DNA from 4 places in the Vibrio glycogenivorans genome. Region 1 is predicted to be linked to each of the others. Evidence: predicted binding sites of a transcription regulator. Region 1 holds the regulator's gene; each other region holds the start of a gene.
What was found. The regulator PurR, encoded in region 1, represses purine synthesis genes. The targets are predictions, from matches to a motif close to TNANGNAAACGTTTNCNTNA.
Positions count from the first base shown of each region.

Region 2: the regulator PurR is predicted to act here: its motif matches at 1,634-1,653, upstream of purL (phosphoribosylformylglycinamidine synthase).
Region 3: the regulator PurR is predicted to act here: its motif matches at 1,722-1,741, upstream of ACSTTG_RS21645 (formate--tetrahydrofolate ligase).
Region 4: the regulator PurR is predicted to act here: its motif matches at 2,279-2,298, upstream of folD (bifunctional methylenetetrahydrofolate dehydrogenase/methenyltetrahydrofolate cyclohydrolase FolD).

Region 1 covers NZ_JBPVIS010000004.1:180,520-184,715, forward strand. Annotated here, with positions in the region: gene ACSTTG_RS11540 (alpha-L-glutamate ligase-like protein) at 1-321, shown strand, start outside; gene torD (molecular chaperone TorD) at 500-1,153, shown strand; gene purR (HTH-type transcriptional repressor PurR) at 1,339-2,352, shown strand; cyclic di-GMP riboswitch class I at 2,491-2,602, shown strand; gene ACSTTG_RS11555 (TfoX/Sxy family DNA transformation protein) at 2,714-3,304, shown strand; gene ACSTTG_RS11560 (glycoside hydrolase family 3 C-terminal domain-containing protein) at 3,596-4,196, shown strand, end outside.
Region 2 covers NZ_JBPVIS010000009.1:120,740-124,935, forward strand. Annotated here, with positions in the region: gene purL (phosphoribosylformylglycinamidine synthase) at 1-1,492, opposite strand, end outside; gene mltF (membrane-bound lytic murein transglycosylase MltF) at 1,833-3,407, shown strand; gene ACSTTG_RS17505 (hypothetical protein) at 3,521-3,655, shown strand; gene tadA (tRNA adenosine(34) deaminase TadA) at 3,740-4,196, opposite strand, start outside.
Region 3 covers NZ_JBPVIS010000017.1:24,004-28,199, reverse strand. Annotated here, with positions in the region: gene ACSTTG_RS21645 (formate--tetrahydrofolate ligase) at 1-1,694, opposite strand, end outside; gene ACSTTG_RS21640 (iron-containing alcohol dehydrogenase) at 1,851-2,999, opposite strand.
Region 4 covers NZ_JBPVIS010000001.1:61,086-65,281, reverse strand. Annotated here, with positions in the region: gene ACSTTG_RS00280 (nitroreductase family protein) at 138-863, shown strand; gene ACSTTG_RS00275 (hypothetical protein) at 860-1,189, opposite strand; gene folD (bifunctional methylenetetrahydrofolate dehydrogenase/methenyltetrahydrofolate cyclohydrolase FolD) at 1,357-2,214, opposite strand; tRNA gene ACSTTG_RS00265 (tRNA-Arg) at 2,412-2,488, shown strand; gene ACSTTG_RS00260 (hypothetical protein) at 2,640-3,440, opposite strand; gene ACSTTG_RS00255 (hypothetical protein) at 3,984-4,196, shown strand, end outside.

The DNA.
Region 1 (4,196 bases):
GTTGAGCACCACCCAGACACTGGTCAAGAGCTCAGTCAACTGCAAGTCCCACACTGGGAGCGTCTGCTTGAACTTGCTGCGAGTGCCTGGGAGATGACTGGGCTTGGTTATATGGGCACTGATATGGTTCTGGATAAAGAAGAAGGACCAATGGTACTGGAGCTCAATGCTCGCCCGGGATTAGCAATACAGATTGCCAACGGCAGTGGATTGTTGCCGCGATTGCAGCATATTGAGAATCTTGAGCTCCCCGCGGAATACCCGAAACCCAAAGAGCGGGTCGCCTACGCTGCTAAGCAGTTTGGTGTCTTCAACAAGTAAGTCAGTAAACAGCAAAAATGCCGCCCTCTCATCGGGCGGCATTTTTATTTATACTAACAATCGATTACGTCAGGCCTCTTAGAAATGCTGGTCTATTACTCTCATTATTGCTCCATGCCACTATTTAGAAATTAGTTATACTTATCAACATAGTGAACGAGATGTGGGGTTGATCGTGATTGAAGAAGTGAAAGCGTTTAATGATAAGCGAGCGGAGATCTACTGGTGGCTCTCAAGCCTGTTCAGTCGAGAGTTGGACGACAAAGATCTTGCCCAGTATCAAAGCCCAGAAATTCGCGCATTTCTAAGTGGCTTGGGAGAGAACCTACAGTTAAAGCAACCCGTGGCGAACTTTATTGATACACTCAATCGCCTACAAGACCGAGAAGACGCTAAATTGGAACTCGCTGCAGATTTTTGTGACTTGTTCCTTAAATCTGATAAAGAAGGGGCGCTACCTTATGCCTCGGTATATCTAGATCCTGAACATATGCTCAATGGTCAGCCCGCTCTTGAGATGAAGCAAATCCTCGCTGAGCACAACATCCAAGTTTCCCACGGCCTAAACGAGCCCCCAGATCATCTCGGTGTTGAGCTCGATTTTCTTGGCAATCTTATCATTCGCTCGAACGAACTTGAGCAAGAGCGCCACCTCGAGCAGGCTTTTGCCGAGCAGGAGCAGTTTATCCGCCAGCATCTGCTCACTTGGGTACCCCAATTTCGTACTTTATGCAAAAAACGTGACGAGTTTGGGTTCTATGCCGCAGTGAGTGAGTTACTGGTCGCCTTTCTCGAGCTGGACTGCCTATATTTATTGGGTGAGGAAAGTTAGTCCAGCTGGCGATTAAGTTTGCACCGTAAACGATAGCAGTCTAAAATGTTCGGATATTTTTAGCCGCTTTCGTGAAAGCGGTTTTTTTATTTACCCCTTAGCGAATACCGCATTTCCCTCACCATGATACGTTCGAACGCTTGAGATCTGTGCGGTAACCATAAGTACAATTAAGGAACACACCAATGGCCACTATTAAAGATGTCGCACGTCTTGCAGGTGTCTCTACCACAACGGTATCGCACGTTATCAATAAGACTCGATTCGTTGCTGAAGCTACCCAAGAAAAAGTAAACCAAGCAGTTAAGGAGCTTAACTATGCTCCTAGTGCGGTAGCGCGTAGTTTGAAGTGTAACTCAACCCGCACCATCGGCATGCTCGTCACTCAGTCCACTAACCTATTTTTCTCTGAGGTCATCGATGGTGTTGAGAGCTATTGTTACCGTCAGGGCTACACGCTAATTTTGTGCAACACGGGTGGCATCTACGAGAAACAGCGCGACTATATTCGCATGCTGGCTGAGAAACGTGTCGATGGTATCCTGGTGATGTGCTCTGATCTGACTGAAGAGCTCAACGAGATGCTCGACAGCCACCCTAACATTCCAAAAGTGATCATGGACTGGGGCCCTGAGACCTCACAAGCTGACAAAATCATCGATAACTCAGAAGAAGGCGGTTACCTCGCAACCAAATTCCTTATCGACAAGGGCCATCAAAAGATTGCTTGCCTTAGCGGCCACTTTGAAAAGGCGGCGTGTATGGAGCGTATTAGCGGCTTCCGTCGCGCGATGGATGAGGCGAACCTCAATGTGGTTGAGGATTGGATCCTTGAGGGCAATTTTGAGTGTGATACTGCCGTCCTTGCTGCGGACAAGATCGCTGCAATGGATGAAAAGCCGACCGCGGTATTCTGTTTTAATGACACCATGGCACTCGGCCTTATGAGTCGCTTGCAAGAAAACGGTATTCGTATTCCCGAAGATATGTCGGTGATCGGTTATGACAATATCGAGCTGGCCGAGTACTTCTCTCCGCCACTGACCACCGTACACCAACCAAAACGACGCGTGGGTAAGAATGCCTTCGAGATCCTCCTCGAGCGAATCAAAAACAAGGAACATGATAAGCGAGTTTTTGAGATGCACCCTGAAATCGTGGAACGTCTAACTGTTAAAGATATCAGTCATTTAGGTTAATTTGTGTACCAAAGTTAGATATTCCTGCATTTAGTGTGCAATTGACAGAAGTTGGCTAGTCTTTTTTGGAATCGGCGTCACATTATGGTTGTTGGATATGTGATACCTATCCAGCTTTTTATTATGATTTTGTCTATGCCACGCACAGGGCAAACCATCTGAAAGGGTGGGACGCAAAGCCTCCGGCCTTACCCTTCAATTACTTGAGTGAAAACTCTCGTAGTTGAAGAAAGGTAGCGGGGTTGCCGATGGTGAAAGGACACTGCATTTAGCTGTTATTAGTAGGTGTAGGGTCGGTTTCGCTAAATTCTCGGGCCTGAATTTAGGTGGCTGTTGTTTCATTACCGAGATTTACAAAACCATGGATAGACCAATTTTAAAAGACTCAATGCGCTTGTTTGAGCAGTTAGGCAGCGTAAAGTCACGTTCAATGTTTGGCGGATTTGGCGTTTTTGTCGATGACGCAATGTTTGCACTTATCGTGCGCAATCGTTTGCACATTCGCAAATGTAGTCAACTTGATGCAGAAATTACCGCCAAGGGCCTTGAACCTTATGTTTATGAGAAGAAAGGCTTTCCTGTTGTTACCAAGTATTTTCAACTCGCCGAAGATTGCCTAGAAAATCCCCAGCGTCTACTTGAGATGGCAACCGTGGCACTCGATGCCGCGAAAAAGGACAAAATTAAGCAAGAAACCGCCAAGCCGCAGCGTCTTAAAGATTTACCTAATCTGCGCCTTGCAACGGAAAGAATGCTGAAAAAAGCGGGGATCGGCAGTGTTTCTGAGCTCGAACAAGCAGGCTCTGTTAACGCTTATCGCGCGATTCAGGAAACCCACACCGTACCAGTTAACCTTGAACTGCTCTACTCTCTAGAGGGAGCACTTAGAGGCACGCACTGGTCAGTGATCCCACAGCAACAACGTGATGCCCTAGCTAACCAGCTTTGCTAAACCTTTAGAAAACTAGCTATTCATTACTTAGATTCAAGCCAGCGACTCGCTGGCTTTTTTGATCTGTGGGTATATCTAACTTCAAATTATGGATAACTTTCATTAGCTTGAATGCTAACAGAGCAGTTTCTACTTACCCACCAGCTCCCACTTCGCGACCGAACTCACAATAATTATTTATAGCAATTCAATTGTGAAAAAAAACAAATATACCTCGATGAATTAATGGTATTTTGTTAACCAAAGCATCACTAAGGTTAACCATTACTTACTTGTCGTAGGAACCAATTAATGAAGAAGTTACAAAAATCAATTGCCCTTGTTGGGATGGGAGCCGCGTGTGTCTCTGCTCAAGAGATTGACCTCTCGTTTCAAGATCACACATTGCCAATCGAAAAACGTGCTGAAATCCTTGTGTCACAGATGACATTGGAAGAAAAAGTCAGCCAACTGCTCAATGACGCACCGGCCATTCCTCGCCTTGAGGTTCCGTCTTACAACTGGTGGAATGAAGCCCTGCATGGCGTGGCGCGTAATGGTAAAGCCACGATCTTCCCTCAAGCTATTGGTCTTGCCGCTACCTTTGATGCCGAACTGGCCAAAGAGGTTGCCAGCGCTATTTCTACTGAGGCAAGAGCCAAGTTTTCTATCTCTCAATCCATGGGTAACCACAGCCAGTACGCGGGGCTGACTTTCTGGACACCAAACGTCAACATCTTCCGTGACCCACGCTGGGGACGAGGACAAGAAACTTACGGTGAAGACCCATTCTTGACCTCGCAAATTGGTGTCGCCTTTGTGCAGGGCTTACAAGGTGATGATCCTAACTACCTAAAATCAGCAGCGACGGCAAAACACTACGCGGTACACTCAGGCCCAGAGGCGTCAAGAC
Region 2 (4,196 bases), on a different contig from region 1:
CAATTGGGTTTGCATCACCTAGCTGCCAACAACGGTCGATCACTTCCTGACAGCGACGCTCCATCTCTGGGTTTTCACGCTGTACTGAAGCAAAATCTAGGTCTTCTGCCGACTGACCAGACGCCATTGAAGACGCAGCGCCGCCGCCCAGACCGATGTTCATCGCAGGGCCACCTAGCACGATAAGTTTCGCGCCAACTGGGATCTCTTTCTTCTGTACGTGCTCGTCACGGATGTTACCCATACCGCCGGCAATCATGATTGGCTTGTGGTAGCCGCGCACTTCTTCACCCGCGTGAGAAGTCACCTTCTCTTCGTAGGTACGGAAGTAACCAAGTAGGTTTGGACGACCAAATTCGTTGTTGAACGCCGCGCCGCCCAGTGGGCCTTCTAGCATGATGTCTAGGGCGTTAACGATACGACCTGGCTTACCGAAATCTGTTTCCCAAGGCTGCTCAAAACCTGGGATACGCAGGTTTGACGTAGTGAAGCCAACAAGACCCGCTTTTGGCTTACCACCAATACCGGTTGCGCCTTCATCACGGATTTCACCACCAGAACCTGTCGAAGCACCCGGCCATGGAGAGATAGCAGTTGGGTGGTTGTGCGTCTCAACCTTCATCAGGATGTGCGCATCTTCGTTGTGGTAGTTGTACTGGCGAGTCTCTGGATCTGGGAAGAAGCGACCCACTTTAGAACCCGTCATCACCGCCGCGTTATCTTTGTAAGCTGATAGCACGTGGTCTGGCGTGGTTTCGAAGGTGTTCTTGATCATCTTGAACAGAGACTTGTCTTGCTCTACACCATCGATGGTCCAGTCAGCGTTGAAAATTTTGTGGCGACAGTGCTCTGAGTTTGCCTGAGCAAACATCATTAGCTCGATGTCGTTCGGGTTGCGACCCAGCTTAGTGAAGTTCTCAACTAGGTAGTCGATCTCATCTTCAGCAAGGGCAAGACCAAGAGAAACGTTTGCTTCTTCTAGCGCCGCGCGACCGCCAGTTAGGATATCTACGTGAGCGACAGGTGCAGGCTCTGCAACAGTAAATAGCGCTGCTGCTTGCTCAAATTCCGTGAATACCGCTTCCATCATGCGATCGTGGATCAAAGCTTTCACTGCCTGAACTTGCTCGTCAGATAGTGCTGCTGATGTCTCAACGTAGTAAGCCGTGCCGCGCTCTAGACGTTTTACTTTGTCTAGGCCACAGTTGTTAGCGATATCAGTCGATTTTGATGACCAAGGCGAGATAGTGCCTGGACGAGGCGTCACTAGAAGTAGAAGACCTTCTGGCGCGTGCTCTTCGATCGTCGGACCGTAAGTCAGCAGCTTCTCAAGCTTCTCAATCTCTTGAGCGTCAAGATCCGCTGTTAGGTCTGCAAAGTGCATAAACTCGGCGTAAATACCTGTTACAGGTAGGCCTTGTTCACGACAAAGTTCCAAAAGTTTGTTTACTCGAAACTCAGAAAGAGCTGGGGAACCACGCAAAATTCTCATGTGCTTAGGTCTCTTATGCAATGTATTAAGATAAAATTAGCCTAAATTCAATAACTTACCATCGCAAGCTTTGAACTTATGTCAATGTCATCTCCCTTTTGCGGGCGCATTATAAAGGATTTAGATTTGTGATGTAACACCCAAAGCAACCGTTTGCGTCATTTTTTTTCATTTCGCTGCGCTTGGTCATTTTTGGGCGTTTATTTGCTCCCCGCTGCAAAGGCTTTGCTCCCCCTGTAATAGCTGTTATACACTCTTGCTAAACACTGTCCCTAAGTGAGCTCAAGGTGCAGACCTCCAAGTTTGCTTGGGTATATAAATCCTGTTTGACGTTGGTTGTATGCTTAATAAAACTCAAGTTTTTCTCGCCACTCTGCTGTCGAGCTTATTGGTTATCACTGGTTGTCAGTATGACTCCACTCCACGCAGTGAGCTGCAAGAGATCAAAGATCGCGGCGTGCTAAGGGTGGGCACGGTCAACAACCAACTCTCCTATTACATTGGCCCAGAGGGACCGGCAGGACTCGATTATGAGCTAGCGCGCCAGTTTGCCAAGGAGCTTGGTGTACGCCTTGAAATGCGCCCGGCGTATCGAATGTCGAACCTCTACCCAGCCCTGCAAAAGGGTGAGATTGATATCATCGCCGGGGGACTGACCCAATCAAGCAGCCAACATACCCCCTTTCGAGCCGGTCCTGCCTACTACTATGTCAGCCAACAGTTGGTGTACAAAACGGGCACCTGGCGTCCGCGTAATCTTGATCAGTTGGTGGAGCGATTACCTCAGCTGCTTGCTGATAGCGATATCGAAAACACCCTAAGCATCGCCGATAACAGTGACTTCGCCCGTACCTTTAGCAGCATCAAACAGCTTAATCCCAGTTTTCAATACGCGATGGCAGAAGATACTGATGTCAGCCAACTGTTGCAGGGGGTATCGGCGGGTAAACTGCAATTTACCGTCGCAGATTCAGTTGAGCTTTCTCTATCGCAGCGCATTTATCCAGAGCTAGCGATTGCGTTTGAGTTGACCGAGGATCAACCCGTGTCATGGCTGCTGAGACGCTCGGATGATGAGAGTCTGTACGCGCTATTGATTGAGTTCTTTGGCTACAGCAAACAAAGTGGTTATCTTGATAAACTCGAAGAGAAGTACATTGGCCATATTGGCAGCTTCGATTATGTCGATACTCGCGCGTTTATCCGTGCTTTGGATAATACCTTGCCCAAATACGCGCCACTGTTTCAGCAATACGCTAACGAATTTGATTGGCGCCTGCTCGCGGCACTGGCTTATCAGGAGTCACACTGGAAACCTCACGCTAAGTCACCGACCGGTGTACGCGGCATGATGATGCTGACCTTGCCGACCGCTAAGAGCGTTGGGGTGACCAATCGACTCGACCCTGAGCAATCCATTCGTGGTGGTGCTGAGTACCTGCGCCGCATGGTCAACCGTATTCCAGACTCGATTGCTGAGCATGAGAAGATTTGGTTTGCCCTAGCCTCCTACAATGTCGGCTACGGGCATATGATGGACGCTAGACGCCTAACTCGCGCTCAAGGGGGCAACCAAAACGCTTGGGCGGATGTCAAAGAGCGACTGCCACTGCTGAGACAGAAGAAATACTATAGCCAAACTCGCTATGGCTATGCTCGTGGCGACGAAGCGCAGCAATACGTGGAAAACATTCGCCGCTACTACCAGAGCATCATCGGTCATGTGGAGAAACACCCGGAGCTTGAGGGTGATGGCAACCAAGAGTTTGTCGTGATTGAGCCTGTGATCTCAGCCATTCATCGCGAAGTCTCTGAGCCGATTGATAGCCTAGAAAGCCGGAACCTAGAAAATCAGGATTCAGAGGTTGTAACAACGGACGAGCTCAATTCAGCACGATCAACTGCTCAAAACTAGTAATGCCTTAAAAATCGCTAGCAATCCACTAGCGATTTTCCTTGAGTTATTACACTAAAGCCCTAATATAGGGGTTTGTCGTTATTTTACGACTATTGAGTTTGGAGGTTAGTATGCTTAGAAGAAGACGACTATCTCAGCGCCTCAATAAAACAGTTTCCGCCAACCGTCGCAAGCGTGTGCTTGCTGCCAACAAAAAGAAACTGATCAGACGCAATAACACCTTCGTGCAAGTCTTGTCACGCTAAGGTTTTGCGCCAGATAGCATCGCGCTAGGTAGCCAAAAGACGTTGCTCGGGATAAAAATCACACTCGGGCAACCATCCTCCCCTTTATTCCTCTTGATCCCTTTTTGCCTGTTTCAAGGCTTTAATCTCTTTGCGGCGACGCTTGAAAAATGCCTGTAGCTGCGCACGACATTCATCAGCAAGTAACCCACCTTGGACTTCGGCGTAATGAAAAGCCGCATCACTACTGAACAAGTTAAGTACGGTTCCCGCCGCACCGGCTTTGAGATCGCTGGCACCAAATACCACTCGCTTGACGCGACTGTGCAAAAGCGCCCCAGCACACATTGGGCATGGCTCTAATGTGACGTATAAGGTGGTATCCAATAACCGGTAGTTCTCGAGCACCTTCCCCGCTTGACGCAGAGTCTGGATCTCCGCATGCGCCGTCGCATCATGGTCGATAATCGAGCGGTTATAACCTTGAGCGACAATCTCACCATCTTTGACCAGTACAGCACCCACGGGCACCTCGCCCTGCTCCTCAGCGCGAGCTGCAAGC
Region 3 (4,196 bases), on a different contig from region 1:
GCTGGCTTGTCTGGGAGGCCTGGCATGGTCATTACGTTGCCGCTTAGGGCGTAGATGAAGCCTGCGCCAGCACACAGCTTGAGCTCACGGATTGGCACGTCGAATCCTTTTGGTGCGCCCTTGATCGAGCCATCGGTGGTGATAGATAGCGGCGTTTTGGCGAAACACACGGCAAGCTTATCAAAGCCGTGCTTTTTGAGTGCAGTTAGCTGTTGCTGGGCCTTGTAGCTCATTACTACGCTGCCGCCGTAACCGACTTCTGCAATGGTAGAAAGCTTTGACTCTAGTGAGTCTTGTACTGAGTAGAGTGGCTTGAAGTTACTTGGCTTGTCACACTGAGCTACAACTTTGTTTGCAAGCTCAACGGCACCTTCACCACCTTTACCAAATGCTTCACTAATTGCTACCTCTACATCAAATGGCAGCGCTTCAATCATCGCTTTCAGTGTCGCAAGCTCTTGCTCAGAGTCTTGTGGGAAGCGGTTAATGGCCACCACCGCTGGCACGCCGTACTTATTGACGTTGTTGATGTGCCATTTCAGGTTCTCAAAGCCTGCTTCAAGCGCCTTTTGGTCAGCGTCGAAGATAGACTCAGGGATCGCTTGACCTGGCTTGAGATTGTAAAGACCTGAGTTGGCTTTCAGTCCACGTAGAGTCGCCACAATCACCGCACAGTCAGGGGCTTGCTGTGAGGCTTGCGCCTTAATGTTACACGCCTTTTCAAAGCCCATGTCTGAGCCAAAGCCGCCTTCAGTTACTGTGTAATCAGCAAGATGTGTTGCGACGCGGTCAGCAATAATTGACGAGTTACCGTGGGCAATGTTAGCAAAGGGACCAGCATGAATTAGGGTAGGCACGCCCTCAAGGGTCTGCATTAGCGTTGGCTCGATCGCGTCTTTCATGCTTACGGTCATCGCGCCAGCAACATCTAGGTCTTCAGCCGTTACCGGGTCACCGTCAACATTGTAAGCAACCACAACACGACCGATACGTTTACGCAGGTCTTGTAGGTCATCGGCCAGCGCAAGGATCGCCATCAGCTCAGAAGCTGCAGAAATATCGAACCCATCTTCACGCTCGAAACCGTTGATGGTTTTGTTGATTTCGTTCTTACCAACAGTGATCATGCGCAGGGCACGGTCATTGTGGTCAATCACACGCTTCCAAACGACATTTTTTGGATCGATTTTTAGCGCCTTAAGGCCAGTACGCTCTTCGAATGCTTCGTAGCCTTGACGCTGCTCGTGATAAATACGTGCATCGATGGCAGCGGACGCAAGGTTGTGCGCTGCCGTTACCGAGTGAATATCACCGGTTAGGTGCAGGTTAAGCTCTTCCATAGGAGCAACTTGTGAGAAACCGCCGCCCGCAGCGCCGCCTTTGACGCCAAATACTGGACCCATTGACGGCTGGCGAATACAGGCTGCTGCATTGTGGCCGATTTTCTTCAGGCCTTGAGAAAGACCAATGGTGGTCACGGTTTTACCTTCACCGAGTGGCGTTGGCGTAATGGCAGTGACAAAGATAAGTTTGCCTGACTTGTTGGCTTGTGTGCGTTTAAGGCTGGAAAGCGACACTTTCGCTTTGTGCTTACCCAAGGCTTGGAACTCATCCTCAAGTAGGCCAAATTGTTGGGCAACGTGATTAATTGACAACAGCTCTGTCTGACGACAAATCTCAATATCTGGCAGCATAATATCTCTTTAACTAGCGATTTTGACCAAGGAAAACGTTTGCGTGAGCATAATACGAGTATTTTTCGTGATGTAAAGCCAATTCGTGTTGGAGATTTGTAAACGAAAAAACGCACCCCGAGGGGTGCGTTGATGTTTTGTTGAGTATTTCATCGATTAGGCGATAGCTTGCTCAAGGATCTGGCGACTTTGTTCTAAAGTTATACTCTGATTCTCACCGAGTGTGTGCATGCCATGGGCATCCAATTGCTCGACGACTTTGTCGACTGCTGCCTGCTTTGAGCTACCGTGCTCGTCAAAAACAGTCGCGACATTAAGGTGATGGTAGAACAGCTCGATCGAATCAATGGTGCGCTCGGCTAGGTCATCGCCTGGCTCAAGACCAAACACATTTGCGCCCATCTGCTCTAATTTAGCGCGCTTAACATCGAGCTGGTTGCGCAGCAGCGAAGGCTGAACGATGGCCAGCGAGCGGGCATGATCGACGCCCCATAAAGCGGTAAACTCATGACCAATCATATGGGTTGCCCAGTCTTGAGGTACGCCACTGCCAATTAGGCCATTGAGTGCCTGGTTAGCTGTCCACATCAAGTTAGCGCGCCATTCGTCGCTATCACGCGCATCGTAGCTCTCGCCAAGGCGTTTTAGGTTACGCAGCAAGGTCTCGGCGTAGCCTTCTTGGACCCAAGCGTCAGTCGTGGTGGTCAGGTATTGCTCACACACGTGTACCCACGCATCAACCACGCCGTTGATCAGCTGTCTTTCTGGCAGCGTTTTCATCGTATCTGGGTCTAGCACGGCAAACTTAGGCTGTACAAATGGGCTGAGAAACGCCAGTTTATCTTGGGTTTCGGCCTTGGTGATCACCGCGCCCATGTTCGACTCCGAGCCGGTTGCTGGCAAGGTTAACACTGCGCCAAGTGGCAGCGCTTGGTCGACAACATGCTGACCGGTTAGGATATCCCAGCCATCACCGTCATAGAGAGACGCTGCAGCGACATACTTGGAGCCATCGATCACCGAGCCACCGCCAACCGCGAGGATAAAGTCGATCTGCTCAGCTTTGACCTGTGCCACCGCTTTGTCCATCGTCTCTTTGGTCGGATTAGGCTCAACGCCTGAAAACTCGCTCCACTGATGCTGGGCAAGCGCTTGAGTGAGTTGGTCGTAGACGCCATTGCGCTTGATTGAGCCGCCACCGTAGATCACAAGGACTTTGTTGTCTGCCGGAATCGCTTGCGCGATGGCCTCAATTTGGCCTTGTCCAAAGTGGATTTGGGTTGGGTTTGCATAACTGAATTTCATTGGTCGTTTCCCTTATCTGTCGGCGTGATATCAGTGCAGGAGAAGCACCAAACCCTGATTCGCCGTTTGCCAGTGACAAATTCAATATGTGAATGAAATCGGCAAAGATCAATCCCTAGCACAGACATTTTTACACCGAGCACAGCTTAATTGGAAAGGCTCTCTCAGAGCGATGGTCTGATAGCAGTGGTCCAACCATAAAATGCCGAAACTCAACTCCATCTATTTTTGCTTGGAAAATCTCGTCTGATAAGGATTCAATTCATTGACGTAACGGATCGCTAGAGGAATAGCAGGACCTCTCAATATGGGTTTTGGTATATCGTCTTACCATCTAGCGCCAGATTACATAGCTAAATTTAAAATAAGTACCCACAGATCCATATTACGCTCAACGGTTTACCATCTCGTAGACAGTAGGAAGCGTTGCTTTCGCGGGAGCTTCAGCTTAGTTTCTGTCGATTCCCTGCTAATAGTCCGTTGAGGGGGGAAAGCTCGAGACCGATCACTTAGTGTTAGCCGCGCGTCGAAGCCAAATCATAGACAAAACCCAATTGCCATATTCATTAGACTGCTTATGTTATTTTACAGCTAAACCCTGAATGAGGCATGGGTCTAAGCCAATAAATGAATATGCTATTGGAGGAGTTAGGGATAAAGCTGGCTGTTGCTCAAGTAGTTGGTGATATTCAAACACTGTAGGCACTGGTAACTGCAAACTTGGGGTTCACTGTTGTTCCGGGAAGTGTAAAGCATATCACTTTTTGGGAACTATCAGGGGAAAACAGCTCGTGAGATGTAGCTCTAATTTGGAATGAGAAGTTGGAGTGTATAGCAAAAGACAACTTTATCCAATTTGTTGAGCAGACTTTAAACCAATGCTATTGATTTTAAAGATATGCCGACACTACCTACAACAAGGGCATGCTGGCACTGTTCTTGGGAAACACGTCTTTGCCCTATTATTCTTTAGCTACAACAGTATGACCTTACATTACCTCATTCTAGAATGTCGACAATATTCATTACTGAATCTACTAGATGGATAATTATCTCAAGAAAGCTATCCTCCGACAAAATCAGTACGAATCACGATCTCAATATTAATAAGTTTTTATTTTGCTATTAATTACTATTTGTTTAGACAAGAAAGTAGTGCACTATATAAATTTAACACTGTTTGTGTATTTCACTTGA
Region 4 (4,196 bases), on a different contig from region 1:
AATGTTAGATGAAATTTATTTTGTGAAATATTTATGAATCGAGAATAAGACGCCTCGGTGAAGCTGCTGAAAAACAACAAACTTTAGACCAATTGGGTATACTATGCGCCTCTCTAATCCCAAGGTAGTAGGCTTTGATGGCTATCAGTAAACATTACACAGATTTAGTGCAAACACGCCGCTCGGTACGAAAATACGATTCCAGTGCTGATTTTAACCACGATGACGTGCAGCATGCCCTAGAGTTGGCACTCATGAGCCCAAATAGCAGCAATATGCAGTTATGGCGTTTTCATCGCGTGATCGATAGTGAAAAGCGGGCACGTCTGGCTGAATATTGCATGGGTCAAAACGCCGCCAAAACGGCTAATGAGCTGGTGGTTGTCACGGTGACCCCTCAGTACTGGCAACAGCGTGCGAAGATGAACGCAGAGCAGGTTCGCCATGCCTTTGCCGGAAGAGAAGATGCCACGGCCAAGCGGGCACTCAAATACTACGAAAAGTTGATCCCTACTCTGTACAACAATGATCAGTTTGGCGTGCGTGGTTTGATACGTAAGGCGTTTACTTGGTGGATCGGGCGTAAAAAACCCATGGTCCGTGAAGTGAGTAAACAAGACTTGCGGGTCTGCTTGCACAAGAGTACGTCACTCGCCTCGATGACGTTTATGCTTGCGATGCGTGATATGGGTTATGACACCTGCGCGATGGAAGGGTTCGACTCAAAGCGGGTTAAGTCGCTGCTCAATCTGGACACCCAAGATGAGATCACCATGATTATCTCTTGCGGGGTGCGCGCTGAAGACGGCATCTATAGCGAGCGCCACCGCGTCGATAATCAAGCAGTGATCACGCGCCACTAATTCAATTGAATTGGTTGGGTAACCTCAGGTTGCGGCTCTGATGGGGCCGTAATTGAGCGTGCTAGGCGCTCAAGATAATTCATGCGATATTGCTTTTCGCACCACGATTTAGATAACCTTCGGCGGTTAAACTCGGCTCCAATTGCCGCTTTGGTTTGCGTCGTAGGGCGGCCAAAATAGAGCGTCTCACACAACTGCATGTTGCTCATGTTCTGTGGGTAAGCATAAATCACACTGCTGCGCATACCCATTTGTGCCGATTGGCTGTTTGAGCAGGCAGTAAGAAAAAGTAGGGCACCAGTGGCCAGAAGTTTGTGTTTTAGCATTGTGAGAATATCGAATAATTGACGCTGTAACCTAGTTTGGCAGTCATTCTACTACAGGAATGTGTCATTTGTTATTAGTGTCAGACCAATCTCAGCGCTAGTGCACAACAAAGTGGGTAAAAACACTTCAGCCCTAAAAATCTAGGGCTGAAGTAATTAACTCACTTTTACTCAGTGTGGAACTGCTCGCAAGCAATAATGGTATTCTCAATTAGGCTTGCCACCGTCATCGGACCCACCCCACCAGGCACTGGTGTAATAAAACTTGCGTGTTGCTTTGCAACATCATACTCAACATCACCCACCAGTGATCCGTCATCAAGACGGTTAATGCCAACATCGATCACGACTGCACCCGGTTTGATCCAGTCACCAGGGATAAAATTAGGTTTACCCACCGCTACAACCACGATATCCGCTTGGCGAACGTGATGCTCAAGGTTTTTAGTAAAACGGTGACACGTGGTGGTGGTGCTACCAGCTAATAGAAGCTCCAAGCTCATTGGACGACCGACGATGTTCGATGCACCCACCATCACGGCATGCTTGCCGCGCGTTTCAATGTTGTAACGTTCGAGTAGGGTAATAATGCCTTTTGGCGTACAAGAGCGCAGCTTAGGAATACGTTGAGCAAGTCGACCAATGTTATAAGGATGGAAGCCATCAACATCTTTTTCAGGCGTGATGCTCTCAAGCACCTTAGTGCTGTCGATGCCGGCCGGAAGCGGTAACTGAACCAAAATTCCATCGATTTCCGGATCGTGATTTAGCTGCTCAACAAGTGTGAGCAGGTCTTGCTCGCTGGTGGTGACAGGCAGGTCAAAAGATTTAGACACAAAACCCACTTCTTCGCACGCGCGGCGCTTACTACCGACGTAAACCTGTGAAGCTGGATCTTCACCGACCAACACGACCGCCAGTCCAGGCGCACGCAGTCCCGCATCCAAACGTGCCTTCACACGGGCGGCAACTTCTGAGCGAACCGTTTGAGAAATCAGTTTTCCATCAATATTTTGAGCAGACATGGCATTCCTTTCGATTATGGTCACATTTCGCGGCGTATTGTGGCAGATCTAAATGTTAAACTCTATAGGCAAACGTTTGCGTTGTGCTGAAATTAAGCAACCAAAGCAAACGTGATTTAAAAGTAAGCACTTGAATCCTAAAGTTGAATAAATCCATTGATTTACTGATTTATCGCCTTATACTACTGCCCTGTAACGCGCCCTTAGCTCAGTTGGATAGAGCACGTGCCTTCTAAGCATGTGGTCGCAGGTTCGAATCCTGCAGGGCGTGCCATATTTATGAAAGCCCCGATAACTTAATCAGTTGTCGGGGCTTTTGCGTTTTATTTATACACTAGTGATGCGAGTAGTACCATTTGAAGTTCTTGCTTAGCTTCCTCGGTTAGAAATCCCTTCCTCTATACTTATTGTAGTGATTAAGAGTTTTACTCCATCGCAGCTCTCAACGCCCTGACTAGCGGGTCAACAACATCATTGTCCGACCAGTACTCACCATGACTGAGCGGATTCCATGATGATAATAATCCCCCTGAATTGATAGCGCGATCGTTTACTATCTCAAAGTTAGGTCCAAGTTGTGCCAAAGGCCAGCCAAGTACATCGTCTGGGTCATAATAGTTATCCCAGGTGAACTGGTCGTTGGGCTTATCAAAGCACTGCCGATGTTCGAGGCCGCAAATAAATAGAGGGATATTACAACCTGTAGTGACAAGTTTTTGCAGAGTCCCCAACTTCATAAACTGCGCTTTTTCATTGTCTTCAGTGTATTGGGTTTCGAAAATTTGCTTGTTGTGGAGCGCATCCCAGATGAAGTTTGAGATCACTTGGCCACCTAGTGATTGTGCGATGATAATAAGTGGCTTGGTTTCATTTTGCTCAAGGTCAAGGTACACATGCTCAAGTTGCTTGAGTATCTCTCTTTGTACCTCTAGATACTTAACACCACTATGGCCACCGCTGTACTCGAGGGAGCCAGCATCACCGAACCCATAAAGTAGGAACTTTCTCAACTTAGTGTTATCTAGGTCGTTGTCTGTTTCGGTCGTCATCTCCCTCCAAAGCTTGTCCTGTGGTTCCTGCAAATAAGGTGCGTACTGCACGTTGTGGAAAGAGACCTTGTGCCAGTCATCACCAAGTTCGTTTTTTAGCTTTTTCTCTAATGTCGCATAGTAGTTGGGTTTGATTTTGCCCATGCCGTGTAGAGTGATTAATCCTACTTGTTTCATATTCTTCTCCTTTATTGCGCGATTCTGTGCTCTAAAAGGACAAATACTTTGATATCTCTTTTAAATGAGCTTAGTAGGCGATTTGCAATCCTATTATGGGTATTGCTCAAGCTTGCTCGTCTGCCCACGCTGGGAAACTAGCATGGGCATTTGTATGCATAATCTAGTTCACGATTGGCTATTGATGTGTGATTTCACTCACGCTTTTGGGGCCAGCGTTGGGAGGAGAATACTAGGGTTAGATGAGCTTTTGATAACACGAGTCTGTCGCAATTTAGTTTGTTACAGTTGGCATAAAAGAAAGCACTATCACAAATTAACACTCCTAAGTACTACAGCATCATAGTCAGTGTTAGTGTTTGGATGGTTATTTATATTATTGTAGTAATATATTGGTAAAGGACTGTCCAAATTATGTTTCTGATTGCATTGAGAAAAGCAGCAAGTCGTAGCCGGCCCTGGCTTCCCCATTACCTTTTTCGATTATTATTGCTCAGTGTTAGTACAGCTCTTTTAGTTGCCTGCAGCACGAAAGGGGTGACTGTGATTGGCAGCGATGAATTTGGCCAGATGATATTTAAGCAAAAACTCGATGCGAATGAACTGATTCCCGGTACAAACCCCTATCCGTTATTTGTTCAAGCTTTAGGTCCGCGCCCGATTGAAGCGCCGGATCTGTATCCCGGGGATAACCAAGCAGTGCGCCATATCCAAGTAAGTCATGATCCACAGGTGGGCAATTACTTTGAGTTTACC